DNA from 3 places in the Paenibacillus sp. DP01 genome. Region 3 is predicted to be linked to each of the others. Evidence: a T-box and tRNA genes for the amino acid it is inferred to sense, from the RefSeq annotation. Region 3 holds a T-box; the other regions hold tRNA genes.

What was found. A T-box is a leader RNA that pairs with one kind of tRNA and senses whether it is charged. The one in region 3 lies ahead of tyrS (tyrosine--tRNA ligase), so its partner is inferred to be a tRNA-Tyr.
Region 1: it has a tRNA-Tyr gene. The T-box ahead of tyrS (tyrosine--tRNA ligase) is inferred to sense a tRNA for this amino acid. The anticodon was not compared.
Region 2: it has a tRNA-Tyr gene. The T-box ahead of tyrS (tyrosine--tRNA ligase) is inferred to sense a tRNA for this amino acid. The anticodon was not compared.

Annotation. Positions count from the first base shown of each region.
Region 1 covers NZ_CP173059.1:4,722,191-4,724,361, reverse strand. Annotated here, with positions in the region: rRNA gene ACH59B_RS20910 (23S ribosomal RNA) at 1-355, shown strand, start outside; tRNA gene ACH59B_RS20905 (tRNA-Asn) at 421-496, shown strand; tRNA gene ACH59B_RS20900 (tRNA-Ser) at 500-591, shown strand; tRNA gene ACH59B_RS20895 (tRNA-Glu) at 609-680, shown strand; tRNA gene ACH59B_RS20890 (tRNA-Val) at 750-825, shown strand; tRNA gene ACH59B_RS20885 (tRNA-Met) at 852-928, shown strand; tRNA gene ACH59B_RS20880 (tRNA-Asp) at 944-1,020, shown strand; tRNA gene ACH59B_RS20875 (tRNA-Phe) at 1,058-1,130, shown strand; tRNA gene ACH59B_RS20870 (tRNA-Thr) at 1,153-1,228, shown strand; tRNA gene ACH59B_RS20865 (tRNA-Tyr) at 1,233-1,318, shown strand; tRNA gene ACH59B_RS20860 (tRNA-Trp) at 1,326-1,399, shown strand; tRNA gene ACH59B_RS20855 (tRNA-His) at 1,418-1,490, shown strand; tRNA gene ACH59B_RS20850 (tRNA-Gln) at 1,500-1,574, shown strand; tRNA gene ACH59B_RS20845 (tRNA-Gly) at 1,581-1,652, shown strand; tRNA gene ACH59B_RS20840 (tRNA-Cys) at 1,665-1,739, shown strand; tRNA gene ACH59B_RS20835 (tRNA-Leu) at 1,751-1,829, shown strand.
Region 2 covers NZ_CP173059.1:438,971-441,141, forward strand. Annotated here, with positions in the region: tRNA gene ACH59B_RS01875 (tRNA-Asn) at 1-20, shown strand, start outside; tRNA gene ACH59B_RS01880 (tRNA-Met) at 54-127, shown strand; tRNA gene ACH59B_RS01885 (tRNA-Ser) at 131-222, shown strand; tRNA gene ACH59B_RS01890 (tRNA-Glu) at 254-325, shown strand; tRNA gene ACH59B_RS01895 (tRNA-Val) at 333-408, shown strand; tRNA gene ACH59B_RS01900 (tRNA-Met) at 438-511, shown strand; tRNA gene ACH59B_RS01905 (tRNA-Asp) at 537-613, shown strand; tRNA gene ACH59B_RS01910 (tRNA-Phe) at 665-737, shown strand; tRNA gene ACH59B_RS01915 (tRNA-Thr) at 763-838, shown strand; tRNA gene ACH59B_RS01920 (tRNA-Tyr) at 843-928, shown strand; tRNA gene ACH59B_RS01925 (tRNA-Gln) at 1,031-1,105, shown strand; tRNA gene ACH59B_RS01930 (tRNA-Lys) at 1,110-1,185, shown strand; tRNA gene ACH59B_RS01935 (tRNA-Leu) at 1,201-1,288, shown strand; tRNA gene ACH59B_RS01940 (tRNA-Gly) at 1,295-1,369, shown strand; tRNA gene ACH59B_RS01945 (tRNA-Cys) at 1,380-1,450, shown strand; tRNA gene ACH59B_RS01950 (tRNA-Arg) at 1,477-1,553, shown strand; tRNA gene ACH59B_RS01955 (tRNA-Pro) at 1,576-1,649, shown strand; tRNA gene ACH59B_RS01960 (tRNA-Gly) at 1,659-1,729, shown strand; gene ACH59B_RS01965 (PAS domain-containing protein) at 1,934-2,171, opposite strand, start outside.
Region 3 covers NZ_CP173059.1:3,555,457-3,557,627, forward strand. Annotated here, with positions in the region: gene tyrS (tyrosine--tRNA ligase) at 1-1,112, opposite strand, end outside; T-box leader at 1,178-1,444, opposite strand; gene ACH59B_RS15715 (transglycosylase domain-containing protein) at 1,580-2,171, shown strand, end outside.

The sequences.
Region 1 (2,171 bases), 1.2 Mb from region 3:
TCCCAAGGGTTGGGCTGTTCGCCCATTAAAGCGGTACGCGAGCTGGGTTCAGAACGTCGTGAGACAGTTCGGTCCCTATCTGTCGTGGGCGTAGGAAATTTGAGAGGAGCTGTCCTTAGTACGAGAGGACCGGGATGGACGTACCGCTGGTGTACCAGTTGTTCCGCCAGGAGCACCGCTGGGTAGCTATGTACGGAAGGGATAAGCGCTGAAAGCATCTAAGCGTGAAGCCCCCCTCAAGATGAGATTTCCCAGTATGTAAGACCCCTTGAAGACGACGAGGTAGATAGGTTGGGGGTGGAAGTGCAGTAATGCATGGAGCTGACCAATACTAATCGGTCGAGGGCTTATCCTAAGATAAGACGCAATGAAGTTTCGGATCCAGTTTTCAGGGTGTAACCTTGAAACAAATGTTAATATTCCCTGATAGCTCAGTTGGTAGAGCACTCGACTGTTAATCGAGTTGTCACAGGTTCGAGTCCTGTTCGGGGAGCCATATGGAGAGGTGTCCGAGTTGGCCGAAGGAGCACGATTGGAAATCGTGTAGGCGCCAAAAGCGTCTCGAGGGTTCGAATCCCTCTCTCTCCGCCAGAATTATTTTATAGTATGGCCCGTTGGTCAAGGGGTTAAGACACCTCCCTTTCACGGAGGTAACAGGGGTTCGAATCCCCTACGGGTCATAAAAAAATAACCACAAAAAGTTGCAATAAAAAGTTTGTTGTGGTATAATATAAGAAGTGTTCCGTTGAGGAGGCTTAGCTCAGCTGGGAGAGCATCTGCCTTACAAGCAGAGGGTCGGGGGTTCGATCCCCTCAGCCTCCACCATTTAAAAAGTAAATACTTATTACTGTCGCGGGGTGGAGCAGTTCGGTAGCTCGTCGGGCTCATAACCCGAAGGTCGCAGGTTCAAATCCTGCCCCCGCAACCAATTTAAATCTATTATGGAACTGTGGTGTAGAGGCCTAACATGCCTGCCTGTCACGCAGGAGATCGCGGGTTCGAATCCCGTCAGTTCCGCCATTAGTAATACATTGCTTGATAAAGAGCTCTATTGTGAGGCTCGGTAGCTCAGTCGGTAGAGCAGAGGACTGAAAATCCTCGTGTCGGCGGTTCGATTCCGTCCCGAGCCACTTTTAATTGAATAGTTTTTGTGCCGGTGTAGCTCAATTGGTAGAGCAACTGACTTGTAATCAGTAGGTTGGGGGTTCAAGTCCTCTCGCCGGCACCATTTTGGAGGATTAGCGAAGTGGCCAAACGCATCAGACTGTAAATCTGCTCCCTTACGGGTTCGGTGGTTCGAATCCATCATCCTCCACCAGTTTTATAGGGGCATAGTTTAAAGGTAGAACAACGGTCTCCAAAACCGTTGGTGTGGGTTCAATTCCTGCTGCCCCTGCCAATTACTTCTTTTCCTGTGGCGGTCGTGGCGAAGTGGTTAACGCACCGGACTGTGACTCCGGCATTCGTGGGTTCAAGCCCCATCGGCCGCCCTTTCTTATTGGGGATTAGCCAAGCGGTAAGGCAACGGACTTTGACTCCGTCATGCATAGGTTCAAATCCTATATCCCCAGCCATCTTATGCGGACGTGGCTCAGCGGTAGAGCATCGCCTTGCCAAGGCGAGGGTCGCGGGTTCGATTCCCGTCGTCCGCTTAGTTATATTCTGGCGCCATAGCCAAGTGGTAAGGCAAAGCTCTGCAAAAGCTTTATTCCCCAGTTCAAATCTGGGTGGCGCCTCCATAATTAAATATGCCGGCGTGGCGGAATGGCAGACGCGCTCGACTCAAAATCGAGTGGGAAACCGTGGAGGTTCGAGTCCTCTCGCCGGTATTAACTAAAAAAGTTCATTAGAGACATTCTCTAATGAACTTTTTTTATTTGAGCTTTAGTACCCCACTCATTGCTTGAGCTGAAGACACCTTTGATTACCGGATGGAGTAGCCGCTTTTACTCTTGCAGCATATCTTCGTTTTCAACCGCGAGTGCTTGTCCTTCCATATGATAATTCTTCCTGGCTTCCTGAAGCAAGATTTCGGCTCTTTTCTTGGTTCCTTTTATCTTAAGCCCCGTAGGGATCCATTTTGGTTATCGTTTACCATTCTCATCTTTACAGTTAGGCGGATGTCCCGTTGCGCTTTCTCCTCTTCCAACAACTCCAGAGGGTGAACCCGA
Region 2 (2,171 bases), 2.6 Mb from region 3:
GAGTCCTGTTCGGGGAGCCATATTTCAATACTTCTGAATTTTATATATAAGGTGGCGGCGTAGCTCAGCTGGCTAGAGCGTACGGTTCATACCCGTGAGGTCGGGGGTTCGATCCCCTCTGCCGCTACTCGGAGAGATACCCAAGTGGCTATAAGGGGACCCTCTGCTAAGGGGTTAGACTGCGTAAGTGGTGCGAGGGTTCGAATCCCTCTCTCTCCGCCACAAAATTATTAAATCAGAATTCATTTTGCAAGGCCCGTTGGTCAAGGGGTTAAGACACCTCCCTTTCACGGAGGTAACAGGGGTTCGAATCCCCTACGGGTCATAATTATGGAGGCTTAGCTCAGCTGGGAGAGCATCTGCCTTACAAGCAGAGGGTCGGGGGTTCGATCCCCTCAGCCTCCACCATTAATAATATTGTGAAATATCTTTGATGTCGCGGGGTGGAGCAGTTCGGTAGCTCGTCGGGCTCATAACCCGAAGGTCGTAGGTTCAAATCCTGCCCCCGCAATTAATTTCCTATTGGAAATGCCTCTGGAACTGTGGTGTAGAGGCCTAACATGCCTGCCTGTCACGCAGGAGATCGCGGGTTCGAATCCCGTCAGTTCCGCCATTTTAACTACATATAGTGTAAACTATATGATATAGTTGTAAAATAAAACATGGCTCGGTAGCTCAGTCGGTAGAGCAGAGGACTGAAAATCCTCGTGTCGGCGGTTCGATTCCGTCCCGAGCCACCTTTCAAGTGGGAATTGGCAATGTGCCGGTGTAGCTCAATTGGTAGAGCAACTGACTTGTAATCAGTAGGTTGGGGGTTCAAGTCCTCTCGCCGGCACCATTTTGGAGGATTAGCGAAGTGGCCAAACGCATCAGACTGTAAATCTGCTCCCTTACGGGTTCGGTGGTTCGAATCCATCATCCTCCACCAGTTTTATTGCCATGGTGGTCGTGACGAATGGGTTAACGTACTGAATTGTGGCTATGGCATTTGTGGGTGCAAGTCCCATTAATCGCCCTGTTGATTACATAATGGGGATTAGCCAAGCGGTAAGGCAACGGACTTTGACTCCGTCATGCATAGGTTCAAATCCTATATCCCCAGCCATTAAGAGCCATTAGCTCAGTTGGTAGAGCACCTGACTTTTAATCAGGGTGTCGAAGGTTCGAGTCCTTCATGGCTCACCATTTATAAGTTATTTTGCGGTCGTGGCGGAATTGGCAGACGCGCACGGTTCAGGTCCGTGTGGGCTAACCCCCCGTGGAGGTTCGAGTCCTCTCGACCGCACCATATTTTGCGGACGTGGCTCAGCGGTAGAGCATCGCCTTGCCAAGGCGAGGGTCGCGGGTTCGATTCCCGTCGTCCGCTCCATTATCCATACGGCGCCATAGCCAAGTGGTAAGGCAAAGCTCTGCAAAAGCTTCATCCCCAGTTCAAATCTGGGTGGCGCCTTGACTGCTCATTATGGAACTAAATATGCGCCCTTAGCTCAGCTGGATAGAGCGTTTGACTACGAATCAAAAGGCCGGGAGTTCGAATCTCTCAGGGCGCGCCATTTATTAAAAAGTGTATAATGTCGGGATGTAGCTCAGCTTGGTAGAGCACCTGGTTTGGGACCAGGGGGTCGCATGTTCAAATCGTGTCATCCCGATACTGATTTGCGGGTGTAGTTCAATGGTAGAACTCCAGCCTTCCAAGCTGGTAGCGTGGGTTCGATTCCCATCACCCGCTTTTTGCTATAGCGGATTCTTGTTGCCTCAGTGGTGACACCTTATAAATAAAGAGAGCCTGTCTGGGGACAGAGCTCTCTCTTTTTTTGTATGTTTATCTTCCATAGATTCTACAAAGTGTTGACTATCGATAATCCTTGCTATCGGTGTATTCCTTCTGCTCCTGCAGTGAGTATACACCGATAACTGATCTAGTACACAGGTTTTACACTGGTATGGTCAGCTGTATGGAGGTTCCCTGATTTGAAGCAGAGGTCATGCTCAAGAAGCCGCCTACTCCTCTAGCTCGTTCTTCCATGCTGAACAATCCAACTCCCTCTCCTTTGGATTCTCCAGAGAAGCCCATACCCTCATCCCGAATAGTTACTTTTATTATTTCGTCTTGATCCTCTACATCAACGTATGCTTCTGCTACATCTGCGTATTTAGCCACATTCGTCAGT
Region 3 (2,171 bases):
CCGTTAGATGCTGCAAAGCCTAGATGAGTCAGCAACTGGATCACACGAATGCCGCCTTCTTCTAACTGATCAGCTGTCAAAGTGAATTCTTCAATATCGTCAGGAAGCGCACGTTGTTGGAATACGGTCACAAAATGCTGCTTGGCCGCTTCCGCCGCCTCTTCACCGTGGTACATGCGGACTAATGTTCCGGCCAGTTTCATTTTGGCATCACGTGGATGCACTGAACCCTCCTTAACACCTTTCGCCAGCTCTGCCAGCTCCTCATTGGTAATATCCGTTGCAAGCTCAAAATATTTCAGCATCAGCTCGTCAGGAACGGACATCGATTTACCGTAAATTTCGTTTGGCTCCTCATCCACACCAATGTAGTTCCCCAAACTTTTGCTCATCTTCTGAACGCCATCAAGACCCTCAAGCAGTGGTAATGTAATAGTTGCCTGCGGCTCCACTCCGTATTCTTTTTGCAGGGTTCTGCCCATCAGCAGATTAAACTTTTGATCTGTCCCTCCCAATTCTATATCGCTTTGGAGAGCCACGGAGTCCATGCCCTGCATCAGCGGGTAAAAGAACTCATGGATGCTGATTGGCAAGCCGTTTTGGTATCTTTTTGTAAAATCATCCCGCTCCAACATACGGGCAACCGTTACTTTGGCAGACAGGGTTACCACATCCGCAAAAGACATCGGTCCTAACCATTCGGAATTGTAGTATACCTTTGTCTTTTCAGGATCGAGAATCTTAAAGATTTGTTCCTTGTATGTTTGTGCATTGCGCTGTACATCTTCCTCAGTCAGTTGCTTGCGGGTCTCCGATTTACCTGTCGGATCACCAATTCTGCCTGTAAAATCTCCGATAATCAGTTGCACTTGATGACCTAATTCCTGGAACTGACGCAGTTTGTGCATAACAACCGTATGTCCGATGTGAATGTCGGGCGCAGACGGATCCAGACCCAGCTTAATTTTGAGTGGCTCGCCGCTAACAACCGATTTAACAACCTTACGCTTCAGCTCATCCTCAGGTACAATTTCCGCTACTCCACGACGTATCACTTCTAGTTGTCGTTCTACCTCTGCCTGTTGCTCAGGCTTCAATTCTTCCCACTTCATCCTGAATCCCTCCTATTTTTCATCCAAAAATTACTATTTTAACAAACCAAAAAGCCCCTTTCATCCCAAGGGACGAGAAGGAGCTGCTCGCGTTACCACCCTAATTAAAGAAACGTATGCAAAAGCAAACGTTTCTTTCACTTCATTCCTATAACGGGTCTACACCCGGTACCGGATTACTATGATGAGCTTCGCAAACCTGCAAAAGCCTTCCATTCATCCAGACAGCTCCAGACGGTAATTCAAAGGAGGGACGCTACCGATTCACACCACCCATCGGCTCTCTGCACAACGTGATTCCGCCTTCTACTGAAGTCTTTCTCTGCTTTTCACGATATTTACTTTGACCTATTTATAACACACTGTTTTTATGTAGTCAACGACACCAAAAGACAGGCTTTTTAGCATATGGGTTCATTTTGTAATTTTATGCTATAATAATGGCTGTTATAAAGGAGGAAGACTTAATGGTTGAAGAAAAAAACAATGTATCAGAGCCAAAGCCTTCCCGCTTACGGAGAACCATGCGAAGGCTCGGCCGTGTCATAAAGTGGGTCGTCATCATCGGTTTTATGGGAGCACTATTCGCAGGAGGAACCGCCGCCGGCTATATTGCTTCTATTGTAAAAAACGAGCCCGTGCGTTCCAGATCTACGATTCTACAGGAAGTAGATAAAAATGCAATTACAGGCTTCGCTTATTTCAATGATGGCTCTCCCATCGGGCAGCTTCGGACCGAGGAAGATCGAAGACCTGTTACATTTAAGGAGATTCCTCAGCTCGTCATTGACGCAGTCATTGCTATTGAAGATAACCATTTTTACGAGCATAAAGGTGTCGATTTGTCGGGAACGCTGCGTGCTGTGAAGCAAAAGGCACTACATGAATCCGTACAAACTGGAGGGAGTACTCTTACCCAGCAGCTTGCACGTCGTGTCTTTTTAAATCTTGATCGTACGGATGACCGCAAGGTCAAAGAAATTTTACTATCTCTGCGCCTGGAGCGCTTCCTGAGTAAGCAGCAAATAATTACAGCCTATCTCAATAAGGTACCTTTCG